One region of the Mesorhizobium sp. B2-5-13 genome, then DNA from elsewhere that is predicted to be linked to it. Evidence: predicted binding sites of a transcription regulator. Region 1 holds the regulator's gene; the other holds the start of a gene.
The links. The regulator PhoB, encoded in region 1, activates phosphate uptake and scavenging genes when phosphate is short. The targets are predictions, from matches to a motif close to TGTCATNNANCTGTCAT.
Positions count from the first base shown of each region.

Region 2: the regulator PhoB is predicted to act here: its motif matches at 4,411-4,427, upstream of phnF (phosphonate metabolism transcriptional regulator PhnF).

Region 1 is NZ_VFUI01000007.1:58,411-66,021, reverse strand. It holds gene FJ434_RS14055 (CHASE domain-containing protein) at 1-346, opposite strand, end outside; gene FJ434_RS14050 (ATP-binding cassette domain-containing protein) at 484-1,242, opposite strand; gene FJ434_RS14045 (sugar ABC transporter permease) at 1,297-2,649, opposite strand; gene xylF (D-xylose ABC transporter substrate-binding protein) at 2,792-3,832, opposite strand; gene FJ434_RS14035 (ROK family protein) at 4,104-5,351, shown strand; gene phoB (phosphate regulon transcriptional regulator PhoB) at 5,354-6,043, opposite strand; gene phoU (phosphate signaling complex protein PhoU) at 6,063-6,770, opposite strand; gene pstB (phosphate ABC transporter ATP-binding protein PstB) at 6,796-7,599, opposite strand; gene pstA (phosphate ABC transporter permease PstA) at 7,596-7,611, opposite strand, start outside.
Region 2 is NZ_VFUI01000003.1:418,521-426,131, forward strand. It holds gene FJ434_RS08155 (sugar ABC transporter ATP-binding protein) at 27-1,580, shown strand; gene FJ434_RS08160 (ABC transporter permease) at 1,577-2,545, shown strand; gene FJ434_RS08165 (zinc-binding alcohol dehydrogenase family protein) at 2,622-3,638, shown strand; gene phnF (phosphonate metabolism transcriptional regulator PhnF) at 3,647-4,393, opposite strand; gene phnG (phosphonate C-P lyase system protein PhnG) at 4,502-4,963, shown strand; gene phnH (phosphonate C-P lyase system protein PhnH) at 4,963-5,574, shown strand; gene FJ434_RS08185 (carbon-phosphorus lyase complex subunit PhnI) at 5,577-6,689, shown strand; gene FJ434_RS08190 (alpha-D-ribose 1-methylphosphonate 5-phosphate C-P-lyase PhnJ) at 6,686-7,597, shown strand; gene phnK (phosphonate C-P lyase system protein PhnK) at 7,594-7,611, shown strand, end outside.

The DNA.
Region 1 (7,611 bases):
GGAGGATGTCGCGTTCGACCGTTTCCTCGTCGCCCGTCTTGACCAGCCGCAGGAAGCCGATGCCGCGCAGGCCGCCGAAATTGCTGTCGACATCCAGCGCCTTGAAGAAGGCCTTGAACTCGTTCTGGGAAATATCGCCGTTGCGCGCGTCGAACAGGGCCTTCGTCGAGCGCAGCAGCGACAGATGCAGGTCGATGCGGCTCTCGATCCGATTGAGGGCGTCATCGGCCGCCCCTTCGAACTTGATGCGGGCGGCTTCCTGCGTCGCGAAATAAGCGAATCCCGCCATGGTCATGCTGATCAATGCAACGGCAATGAACGCGACGATTGGAAAAAGCTTCTTCAACGGATGATGCGGTCCACGATCAAATAGGACCTTTATGGGCAAGTCGCCGGGCCAACACAATGGTCAGGCCAAGCCATCGTGATCACTGGCATATCATGTGAACGGCAACGGCGCGTGCCCGAGCAGCCTGGCCGGCCTCAGGCGGCGATCTTCAGCGCACCCGGCCCCGGTATGGCACCTGGAGGACATTTACCCAGGATGATCATGCCCAGCACCTCGTCCTGGGTGACATCCGTGGTGCGTGCCGTGCCGACGACCTGACCGTTCTTCATCACGCAGACCCGGTCGGCAAGCTCGAACACGTCGTGGATGTCGTGGCTGATCAGGAAGATGCCGATGCCGTCGGACTTGAGCTGCCTGACCAGTTCGCCGACCTGTGCCGTTTCCTGGGGGCCGAGTGCCGCCGTCGGCTCGTCCATGATCAGGATGCGGGCGTTGAACAGGATGGCGCGTGCGATCGCCACTGACTGGCGCTGTCCGCCCGATAGTTTGATCACCGGTTCCTTGAAACGCTGGAAGCGAGGATTGAGCCGCCCCATCACCTTGCGCGCCTCGGCCTCCATGGCGACGTCGTCGAGCGTGCCCCAGGCGGTCATCAGCTCGCGGCCGAGGAACAGATTGGCGGCGGCATCGACATTGTCTGCCAACGCCAGCGTCTGGTAGATCGTCTCGATGCCGTAATTCTTGGCGTCGCGCGGGTTGGAGATCGCTGCCTCCTCGCCATTGACGAATATCTGGCCGGAGTCGCGCTTGTAGGCGCCGGACAGGATCTTGATCAGCGTCGACTTGCCGGCGCCGTTGTGGCCGAGCAGCGCCACGACCTCGCCGGGGAAAAGATCGATCGAGGCGTCGTCGACGGCACGGATGCCGCCGAATGCGATCGAGATATTACGCATGTCGACCAGCGCGGTGGCTGCAGTAGCAGTCTTGTCAATCACGGTGATGCCTCCCTAAACGCGCTTGCGGTAAACGGTGTCGAGCCACACCGCGATGACCAGCACGGCGCCGACGACGATGCTCTGCAGAGGCGAATCGACGCCGAGCAGCACCATGCCCGACTGCAGCGACTGCATCAGCAACGCGCCGAGCATGGCGCCGATGATCGTTCCCGAGCCGCCGGCAAGCGACGTGCCGCCGATGACGGCCGCGGCAATGACGAGCAGCTCATCCAATGTTCCAAGCACATTGGTGGCCGAGTTCTGCCGGGCCGACGAAATGGCGGCGGCGATCGTGGCCAGCACGCCCATGATCATGAACACCTTCATGGTGATCCAGCGCGTGTTGATGCCGGCGAGGTTGGCCGCTTCCGGATTGCCGCCGATGGCAAAGACATAACGGCCGAAACGGGTGCGTTTTGTGATGAAGGTCATGACCAGACCGACGGCGACGGCCATCAATACCGGTATGGCGATGCCGTGGGCGATGAATAGCCCGCCCTCCGGCACGGTGATGTTGTTGGCGGCCGCGTACCGGTTCACGATGCCGATCGGCCACGGATAGGAGTTGGCCAGCCACACCGCGCCCATGATGACGGCACAGGTGACGACGCCGAGCAGCGTCTCGGCCCAGATCGGCCGCAGCGGGAAGCGGAACCGCTTTCGTTGCACCCGCCCGTTGAACAGCGCAAACACGACGGCCAGGCAGGCGACGATGCCTACGACCCAGCTCCAGGTCGCACCGATCGATCCGGCCGGTCCGCCGCCCATCAGCTGGAAGGTGGCGTCGAGCGGTGCCACCGTCTGGCCGCTGGTGACCCACCAGGCGGCACCGCGCCAGACCAGCAGGCCGCCCAGCGTGACGATGAAGGCCGGCACTTCGAGATAGGCGATGACGAAGCCCTGGAAGGCGCCGATCAAAAGGCCGAGCGCCAGGCCGATGACCAGTGCCAGCACCCAGATCCATGGATTGCCGAGTTCAAGCCCCACGAACCGGACCAGGAAATGCACCTGGGCAAAGCCCATGACCATGCCGATCAGGCCCTCGGCGGAACCGACGGACAGGTCGATGTTGCGCATGACGATGACCAGCACCATGCCGCAGGCCATGATTGCGACCGCGGACGTCTGCACCGACAGATTCCACAGATTGCGCGGCGTCAGAAACGTGCGGCTGTCGAAATCGAACGGATTGACGCCAAGACGCAAGCTCGAAATCACATGCAGCGCGACCCAGATCAGCAGCAGGGCGCCGATCATGCCGAGCATACGGGTGTCGATCTCGGTCGCTTTCAGGAACCGGGCAACCGCGCCGAGTTCCGAGGCGCGCGCGGTATCGGCCTGCAGGTTGGACATCGTGTCGGTCATGATTTCCTCCAACCGGCTGGCCGTCTGACACGGATGCCGAACCCAGCCTAGAAGCTATCCGCGTGATGCGGAAACACAAATCTTTTTGAGAAAACGCCGCGGCTTGGGGGCCGCGGCGCCTTCATTCTTCAAGCGGTCAAACTCAGTTGCAGGCCGCGACGCTGCCGGCGGCGACGCCCGCGCAGACTTCGTCCTTCTTGATCCAGCCGGCGTCGATGACGAGGTTGAGATTGTCCTTGGTGATGGCGACCGGGGTCAGGAACAGCGACTTGACGGTGTTGCCGCCAGGCGTCGTGAAGTCCTTCGCGCCGGCGATGTCGGTCATCTTCTTGCCGTCGGCGAGCTGCGAGGCGATCTCGGCGGCGTTCTTGCCGAGTTCACGCGCATCCTTCCACACCGACACAGTCTGGGTGCCGAGCGCGATGCGGTTGAGCGCGGCGTGGTCGCCGTCCTGGCCAGAGACCGGCACGGTGCCGGCGAGCCCCTGCGCCGTCAGCGCCGCGACGACGCCGCCGGCGGTGCCGTCATTGGCCGCGACCACGGCATCGACCTTATTGTCGTTGGCGGTGAGGAACTGCTCCATGTTCTTCTGGGCGTTGGCGGGCAGCCAGCCGTCCGTATAGGCTTCGCCGACATTCTTGATCTTGCCGCTGTCGATGGCTTCCTTCAGCACTTCCATCGAGCCCGAGAACAGGAAGTCGGCATTCGGGTCGGCACCCGAGCCCTTGATGAAGACGTAATTGCCTTCAGGCTTCACCTTGAACACCTCGCGAGCCTGCATGCGGCCGACTTCCTTGTTGTCGAAGGTCAGGTAGAAGACGTCCTTGTTCTCGATCAGGCGGTCATAGCCGACGACCGGAATGCCCTCGTCGAGCGCCTTCTGCACCGCTGGGCCGATGGCCGAAGCATCCTGCGCCAGGATGATCAGCGAATTGGCGCCCTGGGAAATCAGGCTTTCGACATCGGTCAGCTGCTTGCCGGGATTGGACTGCGCATCGGCGGAAATGTACTTGTCGCCCGCGGCCTCGATCGCTTTCTTCATGGCGGCCTCGTCGGTCTTCCAGCGCTCTTCCTGGAAATTCGACCACGAAACGCCGATGACCTTGTCCTTCGCCTGCGCCACCGACGCCAGCGTCAGCGACATGGCGACACCCGCCAGGATGGCGACTGTGAATCTCTTCATGATATATCCTCCCTGCGCCGCGTATGGCGCGACCAAACTGGCCCGAAGGCCGGCACAAAGGCCCTATTTTTTCGAGCCTCGAAAAAACACTGATCCATCGTCGGAACACTGTCAACATCGATTCTGATGGATTTTGAGGTGCCGGGAACCTTTTTTCGAGTCCCGCAATAAATAAATGACAGCTCCTGCCGCATCTGCCAGTATTCGGCCCATTGCCGGAGAGGTTCGAGGGGGTGTCAAGAACCGCGGCGACGGGGAGGATGTGGGAAGCATGTCGGTAGGAATCCGCCACGACGATCTGCGCCGGCGCAACCGCGCCATGGTGATTGCAGCCGTGCGTCAGGGTGGTCAGCCCTCGCGCACCGAGATCGCCGCCACCACCGGCCTCAGCCACTCGACCATATCGGCGATATCAGCCGACCTGATCGACGAGGGTATCCTGACCGAAGGCAAGCCGAACGAAGCCGGTTCACTGAAACGCGGCCGGCCGCAGGTTGGCCTTGGCCTCAACCCCGAGGCCGCGGCTGTGATGACCGTGGTGCTGTCACTGAATTTCCTGTCCGTCGCCGTCATCGATTATTCCGGCCAGGTGATCGCCGAGGAACAGCGCCGGCTGGACACGCTGACCATGTCGCGCGAGGCGCTGATCGGCGAATGCACGGCAATAGTGCGGCGGCGCCTCGAGGACCCCGATCTCGACGTCCGCAGTATTGCCCGCATCGCGCTGGCGATCCAGGGCATCACCGACAGCGAGGCGCGTGCGATGCTGTGGTCGCCGATCACGCCGCAGACGGACATTCCCTTCGCCGACATACTTGAAGCCGAGTTCGGCATCCCCGCTACCATGGAGAACGACTGCAACATGATGGCGGTGGCGCTGCGCTGGCGCGACCCCGAACGCTACCGCGACGACTTCATCGCCATCCTGCTCTCGCACGGCATCGGCATGGGCCTGGTGCTGAAGGGCGAGCTGTTCACCGGCACGCATTCATCGGGAGGCGAGTTCGGCCACATGATCCATCGCCCGGGAGGCGCGCTCTGCCGCTGCGGACGGCGCGGCTGCGTCGAGGCCTATGCCGGCAACTACGCCATCTGGCGCAACGCCAGGCAGCTTGGCGAGGACGCCGAACCGGTCGCAGATGTCAGCGATGCGCAGATGCGGACACTCGCCGCGACGGCAAGGGAGAAAGACGGACCGGAGCGCGAAGCCTATCGCAAGGCCGGCGAGGCGCTGGGCTATGGGCTGGGCAGCCTGTTCGCGCTGATCGATCCCGCACCCGTCGCCATGGTCGGCGTCAGCGCCGCCGCCTTCGACCTGATCGAGCCGGCCTTGCGCGAGGCCATCGGCCAGACCGCCGGCGGCCAGCATTCGGAATCGATTTCCTTCGACACCGAGCCGAACGAGCTGCCGCTCATCCGCGAAGGTTGCGCTATGCGCGCATTGACCTTCGTGGACCAGGAGATTTTCGCGCCGGGCGTGCTGGCGAGGCCCGGCGTTCCGGGCAAGAATGTAGCCTGATTTCAGTCTTCGCGGATCGCGTAGCCGGCGCCGCGAATGGTGCGGATCACGTCCGGCATACGGCCGTTGTTGACCGCCTTGCGCAGCCGGCCGACATGCACGTCCACGGTGCGTTCATCGATATAGATCGTCTCGCCCCAGACATTGTCGAGCAGCTGGCTGCGCGAGAACACGCGGCCGGGATGACGCATCATGAATTCGAGCAGGCGGAACTCGGTCGGTCCGAGCCGGATCTCGCTCTTCTTGCGATAGACCCGGTGCGATTCCCGGTCGAGCACGATGTCGCCGACCTTGAGCACGCTGGACAGCACTTCCGGCTTGGCGCGGCGCAGCAGCGCCTTGACCCGGGCCATGAATTCCGGTGTCGAGAACGGCTTGACCAGATAGTCGTCGGCACCGGTCGAGAGGCCGCGCACGCGGTCGCTCTCCTCGCCGCGCGCCGTCAACATGATGATCGGCAGCCTCTCGGTCTCGGGCCGCATTCGCAGGCGCCGACAGAGTTCGATGCCGGAAACCGCCGGCACCATCCAGTCGAGCACCAGGAGGTCGGGCACGTTCTCCTGGAGGCGGATCTCGGCTTCGTCGCCGCGTGTCACCACCTCGACCTGGTAGCCTTCCGATTCCAGATTGTAGCGGAGAAGCACGCCGAGCGGCTCCTCGTCCTCCACCACCATGATGCGTGGCGCGATCATCGATTGATCATCCCTGCCGTCAAGCCGCCGGCACCGACATCGCCGTCTCGTCCTGCTTCGGACGGTTGGCGGGCAGTTGCGTGCCGGTCAGCACATAATATGCATTCTCGGCGATGTTGGTCACGTGGTCGCCGATGCGTTCGAGATTCTTGGCGCAGAACAAAAGATGCGTGCAAGCCGTGATGTTGCGGGGATCCTCCATCATGTAGGTCAGGAGTTCGCGGAACACCGAAGTGTATTTGATGTCGATGCGTTCGTCGTCATTCCTGAGCTTGGCGAGGGCGGCGGCATCGCCTGCCGCGTATTCCTCGACTACCCCCTGCACCTGGATCAGCACCAGCTGCGCCATGGAATCGATCGAGTGCGACAGATCGCGCGGGGTGGCGGTAAGGCCGACGGAGCCGACGCGCTTGGCAATGTTCTTGGCAAGGTCGCCGATGCGTTCGAGATCGCCCGCCATGCGGATGGAGCCGACGACATGACGCAGATCGTCGGCCATCGGCTGGCGCTTGGCGATCAGGGTGATGGCGCGATCGTCGAGTTCGCGCTGGCGCGCGTCCATGATGGCGTCGTCGGAGACGACGCGCTGTGCCAGCGCATTGTCGGAATTCAGCAGCGCCTTGGTGGCGCCGCCGACCATCGTGCCGGCAAGATCGCCCATGTCGCTGATCAGCTTGCTGATCTGTCCGAGATCCTCGTCGAAGGCTGCGACTGTGTGTTCGGCCATGATCCTGGTCCTCGTATGCGTGAGATCAGCCGAAGCGGCCGGTGATGTAGTCCTGCGTGCGCTTCTCGCGAGGCGACGTGAAGATCTTCTCGGTCTTGTCGAATTCGACCAGCTCGCCCAGATACATGAAAGCCGTCTGCTTCGAGACGCGCGCGGCCTGCTGCATGTTGTGGGTGACGATGACGATCGTGTAGTCGGCCTGCAACTCGTCGATCAGTTCCTCGATCTTGGCGGTCGACAATGGGTCGAGCGCCGAGGCCGGCTCGTCGAGCAGGATGACCTCCGGCTTCACCGCCACGGTGCGGGCGATGCAAAGCCGCTGCTGCTGGCCGCCCGACAGGCTGAGGCCGCTGGCATTGAGCTTGTCCTTGACCTCGTTCCACAGCGCGGCGCGCTTCAGCGCCTGCTCGACACGGCCGTCCATCTCGGCCTTGCCGATCTTCTCATAGAGCCTGACGCCGAAGGCGATGTTCTCATAGATCGACATCGGGAACGGCGTCGGCTTCTGGAACACCATGCCGATCTTGGTGCGCAACAGGTTGAGATCCTGCGAGCGGTCGAGAACGTTCTGGCCGTCGAGCAGCACCTGACCCTCGGCGGTCTGCTTGGGGTAGAGTTCGTAGATGCGGTTGAAGACGCGCAGCAGCGTCGACTTTCCGCAACCCGACGGTCCAATGAAGGCCGTCACGCTGCGCTCGGGCAGCGACAGCGTGATGTCTTTCAGCGCCTTCGACTGGCCGTAGTAGAAATTGAGGTTCTTGACCTCGATCTTCGCCTTGGCGGCCGCCTCGGTGGCAATCGTCATGTCTGGAGACAACATCTGGCTCATTTGTCCTCTCTG
Region 2 (7,611 bases), on a different contig from region 1:
CGCGGGGCCAATCTGGGAGGATCGCCATGACGCCGACGGCGCACGAACTGCATCCGGCTCCCGCGCTGGAGCCCGGCAGGACCATCCTCGAATTGCGTGGGCTGGAAAAGCGTTATCCCGGCACTCATGCCTTGAAGCCGGTGGACCTTGCCTTCAAGGCAAGCGAGATCCACGCCATCGTCGGCGAGAACGGCGCCGGCAAATCCACGCTCATCAAGCTTTTGACCGGCGTCATGCCGCGCACCTCCGGAGAAGTGATCTGGGAGGGTCAACCGGCTGCACTGGCGACCCCGCATGAGGCGATGGCGCTCGGCATCAACGCCGTCCACCAGGAAGTCGTGCTCTGCCGTCACCTCACGGTCGCCGCCAACATGTTCCTCGGCGAGGAGAATTCGCGCTTCGGCATCCTGCAGCAGCGCGCCATGGTCAAGGAAGCGCAGAAGATCATCGATGATCTCGGCTTCGACTTGCCGGCGCATGTCACATTGGGCGATCTGACCATCGGCCAGCAGCAGTTGATCGCCGCCGCCCGCGCCACCGTGCGTGGCACCAAATTCCTGATCTTCGACGAGCCGACCGCCTACCTGACCCGCAAGGAGGCCGACCAGCTCTTCACCTTGATCCGCCGCCTGAAGACCGAGGGCGTGACGATCATCTATATCAGCCACCGCATGGAGGAAGTGTTCGAGCTCGCCGATCGTGTTTCGGTGCTGCGCGACGGCACGCTGGTCGGCACCAGGAACATCAGCGAGACCAACGATGCAGAACTCGTCAAGCTGATGATCAACCGCTCGATCGAACAAATCTACCACAAGGAGCATTTCACTCCCGGTGCGGCGATCATCGAGGCCAGGAACCTCTCGGGCAAGGGCTTCGAAAACGTGTCGATGACGGTCCGTGCCGGCGAGATCGTCGGGCTCTACGGCCTGATCGGCGCCGGGCGCAGCGAATTCGTCACCACGCTCTACGGCCGGCACAAGAAGTCGGCCGGCCAGGTCCTGTGGCAAGGCAAGGATGTCCAAATCAACTCCGAGCATGACGCGATCAAGCTCGGCATGGCGCTGGCGCCGGAAAGCCGCCGCGACCAGGGTCTCTGCCTCAATTTGCCGGTTGGCCTCAACCTCAACCTGCCGATCTACAAGCGCATCTCCAGCAATTTGTTGATCTCGAACGCGAAAGAGAAGGCCGAGGCCGACCGCCAGATTGCTGGCCTCAGGATCAAGACTCCGACGCGCCATGCGTTGGCTTCCAGCCTGTCCGGCGGCAACCAGCAGAAGATCGTTATCGGCAAATGGCTGGCGCACGGCGCCAAGCTGTTCATCTTCGACGAGCCGACGGTTGGCGTCGATGTCGGCACCAAGGCCGAAATCTACCGCCTGTTCAGCGCGCTCTTGTCGAAGGGCGCCGGCATCATCCTGATCTCGTCCTATTTGCCGGAGGTCTATGAACTGGCCGACACGCTGCACGTGTTCCGCCGCGGCAAGCTGGTGGCCACGCACGGGTTCCACACCGCCGATCACGAGGACATTCTCACACAGGCGCTCGCCGAGAAACAAGAAAAGCTGGGAGGAAAGACATGAGCACCGAGGCGATTCCTGCCGAAAAACCGAAGCGCAATTACAACGCCCTGTTCGGACTGACGCTGCTGGCGCTGCTGGTGCTGCTGTGGGTCATCCTGTCGTTGTCCACATCGAGCTTCGCGTCGGCCAACAACATCTCGAACCTGCTGCGTCAGGGTTCGATGATCGCCATTTTGGCTGTCGGCCAGACCTTCGTCATCATCACCGGCGGCATCGATCTGTCCGTCGGCGCGGTGGTCGGCTTCGCAACCGTCATCGCCGCGATGCTGATCAATGCCGGCGTCCCAGTCTTCCTCGCCATCCTGCTCACCTTGCTGGTCGGCGTCGCCATCGGCCTCTTCCATGGTTTTGGCATCGTCAAGATGGGCCTGCCGCCCTTCATCATCACGCTGGCGACCCTGACGTCGCTGCGCGGCATTGGCCTCTTGATGACCAACGGCAATTCGATTTCGATCAACAATGATGCTTTCCAGGAATTCTCGCGCAACTCCTTCCTCGGCGTTCCCAATCTGTTCTGGATGGTCCTGCTGGTCGGCATACCCGCCTATGTCTTCCTGCATCACAGCCGCTGGGGCCGGTACCTGTTCTCGGTCGGGTCGAACGCCGAGGCCTCGCGCCTGTCCGGCGTCAACGTCCAGCGCACCATCTTCATGGCCTACACGCTGTCGGGTCTCTGCGCGGCCTTCGTCGGCGTGCTCTTGGCTTCGCGCATCGGCATCGGCAATCCGACGCAGGCCGAAGGCTGGGAATTACAGGCGATCGCCTCGTCGGTGATCGGCGGCACCTCCCTGTTCGGCGCGGTCGGCTCGGTGCACGGGCCGCTGCTCGGCGCCTTCATTCTCGCCACCATCAACAACGGCGCCAACCTGCTCAACGTCAACGCCTTCTGGCAGCGTGTCATCACCGGCGTGCTGATCATCGTCATTGTCTATTTCGACGGCCTGCGCCGCCGCAGCGGCAAGTAGTCAACGAGCCGAAAACGATCTCCGGCCCGGTATCAAAACGGGCCGGCGTTTTCGTAAACCCAAAATGGACTGAAACATGAAAGCCGTCGTCTGCCGCTCGCCCGGCGAACTCATTTTGGAAGACCGTCCGGCTCCCGGCTCGCCGCCTCCCGGCTGGGCACTGGTGGCGGTCAGCCATGTCGGCATCTGCGGCACCGACTACCATATCTTCGAGGGCAAGCACCCGTTCCTCGCCTACCCCCGCATCATGGGCCATGAGGTGTCTGGCACCGTCGTCGAAGTCGGCGAAGGAGTCGGGCTTGCGGTCGGCGAACCGGTCATCATCAACCCGTATCTCTCCTGCGGCAAATGCATCGCCTGCCGGCATGGCAAACCAAATTGCTGTGTCAGGATCGAAGTGCTCGGCGTGCATCGCGACGGCGCCATGTGCGAACAGATCCTGGTGCCGGCTGAGAATCTCTATCGCACAAACGGGCTGTCGCTCGCCGACGCCGCCGCCGTCGAATTCCTGGCCATCGGCGCGCATGCCGTGCGCCGCGCGCGTTCCGAGCCCGGTGCACGCACGCTGGTCATCGGCGCCGGCCCGATCGGGCTTGGCACCGCCATCTTCGCACGCGTTGCCGGGCTCGAGGTGACACTTCTCGACATGAGCTCCGAAAGACTGGTCTTCGCGGCGGGTGAGCTCGGCTTTTCGATTCTCGACGGCTCGCAAGCACCCGTGTCCGATCTGGTGCGTGATGCGACCGGCGGCGAAGGCTTCGACGTGGTCTTCGACGCCACCGGCAACACCCGGTCGGTGCAATCGGCCTTCGCCCATGTCGCGCATGGCGGCACGCTGGTGCTGGTCAGTGTCGTCAAGGACGACATCGTCTTTTCCGATCCTGAATTCCACAAGCGCGAAATGACATTGGTCGGCAGCCGCAATGCGTTGCGTGCAGACTTCGATCATGTCGCCGCCTCGATCCGCAATGGTGCTGTGCCGCTGGCCAAGCTCGTCACCCACCGCACCACGCTGGCCGATACGCCAGGGGATCTCGCACGCTGGGCACACGAGAAGTCGGGCCTGATAAAGGCCGTGATCGAGATCGGATAGCCGGGACGTTATAGCGCTGAGAGCTTCAGCTCCACTCGCTCGGCCGGAAAACGCGATTCGGAAAACTGGATTGGCTGGCCGTCGGGCGTGACGTTGACCGCCACTGTCACCAGCACGATGGCGCCCGGCTGCAGATCGAGATCGGCGAGATCGGCGGCGTCCGCATGGCGCGCGGACAGCACGGTCGATTGCCTGAGATAGTCATCGATACCGAAACGGGCGAGCGACGCGGTGATCGAACCGGTTTGCGCCATCGCCTTGTCGATGCCGGCAAAGCGCTTCGCCTCGAACCATGCGGCAGCGCGCGACACCGGCCGTCCGTCGGCCTCGCCGCGCGTTTCCAGCCGGATTACCTCGGCACCCCGGGCAAGGCCAAGCCCCTCGGCAACGCGCTGGCTGGCAGGCTCGACCGAGAAAGCAAGCAGCACGATGTGCCGTTCCGAGGTCTGCCCCTGCAGCCCCGCAGAGAAGCGCGTGCGCGCGCCGATCGGATAGGACAGCCGCTTGCGCGACAAGACGAACGTGCCGCGCCCCTGTTCGGCCCGCAATACGCCCTCCTGTACGAGGGCCGATATGGCGCTACGCACGGTGTGACGATTGACGCCGTAGCGCTCCGCCAGCGCGACCTCGGGCGGCAGTGCGGCATTTTCGGCGAAATCGCCAATGGCAATCGCTTGCAGGATCCTGTCGGCGATCTGGCGCCAAAGTGAGACGCCGCTGCGCCGCTCGATGGTATCGGCCGCTTGCCCGGTCATGTTTTTGCCTCCCGGCCTGTCACGCACCCGTCATGGACTCGCGCTAGGTAATATGTATAATTTGTATAGTTGTCTATATCAATAGACAAATTTAGAGGAAAGTTGGCGATGCGAGGACAGGAAGCCCGCGACCAGGCCGAGCGCAAGGCCGCCATGGCCACCTTGGCGCAATCGAGCGGCGACGACATCGTGCGGCTCTGGAACGAGTCCGGCCTGCCTTCGCAAGCCGAGCTTCTGCGCGGTCCCGAGACGGGCCTGGTCACGCTGCGTGGCCGCATCGGCGGCGGAGGCGCGCCCTTCAATGTCGGCGAGGCGACCGTCACTCGTGCCACTGTCCGGCTGCCATCCGGGCAGGTCGGCCATTGCTACACGCTTGGCCGCGACAAGCAGAAGGCGAAGCTGACAGCCATCGCCGACGCGCTCTGGCAGGACCCTGCCCGCCGCACCGAGGTCGAGACCAGGCTCATTGCGCCCTTGCGCTCGGCTCTGACCGCTGCCCACGAAAAACGCCGCGCCGAGACGGCGGCGACGAAAGTGGATTTCTTCACCATGGTTCGCGGAGAAGATTGATGGATATCGCGGCACAATCGATCGAGGGCGGTTTCGCCGATCCGGTCTTCAACGCCCAGACCGTGTTTCGGGCCGTCATGGATGCCATGGCGCGGCCAGGCAGCGTCCAGCCCTTACCGGCCCTGGCCCGCCCGCCGGCGCCGCTTTCGGCAACATTGGGCGCCATTGCACTGGCGCTGTGCGACAACGACACGCCGCTCTGGCTCGACCCGGCCCTCCATGCGTCCCCCGCGATCAGGTCCTGGCTTGGTTTCCACACCGGCGCGCCGCTGGCCAACACGCCGGCCGACGCGCATTTCGCGTTTGTCGCCACGCCGGCCGAGATGATGGCGCTCGACGGTTTTTCGCAGGGCACGCAGGATTATCCCGACCGCTCGACGACGCTGATCCTGCAGGTCGGCGACCTCGCTTCAGGGTCCCCGCTGTTGCTCGAAGGCCCGGGCATCGAAACCAGCGCCGCGATCGCGCCGGCGCAGATGCCGCGTCACTTCGTCGAGCAGTGGAAGCAAAACAACAAGCGCTTTCCGCGCGGCGTCGACATCATCCTCGCCACATCGGACGGCATAGCCTGCCTGCCGCGCACGACGCGCATCAAGACGATGGAGGCTTGAAGATGTATGTCGCGGTAAAAGGCGGCGAAGCCGCAATTGCCAACGCTCACAGCCTGCTTGCCGACCGCCGGCGTGGCGACCGCTCGGTGCCGGCGCTGCGCCTCGACCAGATCGTCGAACAGCTGGCGCTCGGCGTCGACCGGGTGATGAGCGAAGGTTCGCTCTATGACCGTGAATTGGCGGCACTCGCTATCGTCCAGGCGCGGGGCGACATGATCGAGGCGATCTTCCTGGTGCGCGCCTACCGCACCACGCTGCCGCGCTTCGGCTATTCCAGACCGATCGACACCGGCACAATGCTGGTCGAGCGGCGTGTGTCGGCGACCTACAAGGACCTGCCCGGCGGCCAGTTGCTTGGTCCGACCTTCGACTACACGCACCGCCTGCTCGACCCTGAGCTCGCCGCCGGTGCCGATGTCGCCGAGCCCTTGCGGCGCGAGACGGAAGCCCAGGCGATGCCGCGTGTCTCGGCGATCCTTGCCCGCGAAGGCCTGATCGAGCCCGATGGCGACATGCCTGGGGATCATGTCCCCGGCGACATCACCCGCGAGCCGCTGGAATTCCCGATGGCGCGCGACATCCGCCTGCAGGCACTGTCGCGCGGCGACGAGGGTTTTCTGCTGGCCCTCGGCTATTCAACGCAGCGCGGCTATGCCCGCAACCATCCATTCGTCGGCGAGATCCGCATCGGCGAGGTCGAGCTGGAGCTCGACGTTCCCGAACTGCCCTTCGCGGTGCCGCTCGGCACGGTGCGCGTCACCGAATGCCAGATGGTCAACCAGTTCAAGGGCTCGGCCAAGGCGCCGCCGCAATTCACCCGTGGCTACGGTCTCGTCTTCGGCCAGAGCGAGCGCAAGGCGATGGCCATGGCGCTCTGCGACCGGGCGCTGCGCGCCTCCGAACTCGGTGAGGACGTCGTTGCCGCCGCGCAGGACGAGGAGTTCGTCATCTCGCACTCGGACAATGTCCAGGCCACCGGCTTCGTCGAGCACCTGAAGCTGCCGCACTATGTCGACTTCCAGGCCGAGCTCGACCTCGTGCGCCGCATGCGCGCCGAATATGAGGCCCGCGAAAATCCAGCAAAGGCGGAAGAAAAGAAGGAGGCTGCGGAATGACCGCGCAATCCACCGACATCGCCACCTACAACTTCGCCTATCTCGACGAGCAGACCAAGCGGATGATACGCCGCGCGATCCTCAAGGGCATCGCCATCCCCGGCTACCAGGTGCCCTTCGCCTCGCGCGAAATGCCGATGCCTTATGGCTGGGGCACCGGCGGCGTGCAGGTTACCGCCTCGATCATCGGCCCCGACGACGTGCTGAAGGTCATCGACCAGGGTGCGGACGACACCACCAATGCCGTATCGATCCGCGCCTTCTTCAAGAAAGTAGCCAATGTCGCGGTGACCACCGATACCGCCACCGCCAGCATCATCCAGACCCGCCACCGCATTCCCGAGCATCCGCTCACCGCGGGCCAGGTGCTGGTCTACCAGGTGCCGATCCCCGAACCGCTGCGCTTCCTCGAGCCGCGCGAGACCGAAACGCGGAAAATGCATGCGCTGGAGGAGTACGGCCTCATGCATGTGAAGCTCTATGAGGACATCGCCAAGCACGGCCGCATCGCCACAACCTATGCCTATCCGGTCAAGGTCGAGGGCCGCTATGTGATGGACCCGTCGCCGACGCCGAAATTCGACAATCCCAAGATGCATCGCTCGCCGGCCCTGCAGCTGTTCGGCGCCGGCCGCGAAAAGCGCATCTACGCCGTGCCGCCCTTCACCGATGTGGTGAGCCTCGACTTCGAGGATCATCCGTTCGAGGTGCAGACTTTCGACCAGCCCTGCGCGCTGTGCGCGGCCGAAAATGTCTATCTCGACGAGGTCATCCTCGACGACCATGGCGGCCATATGTTCGTCTGCTCGGACACCGATTACTGCGAGAAGCGGCGTGAAGAGGGCCATCGCGGCCACCTTGCTCCCGAAACCCATCTTGCCCCAGAAAATTTGGAGCCGGCGCAATGACCGACGAACCGCTG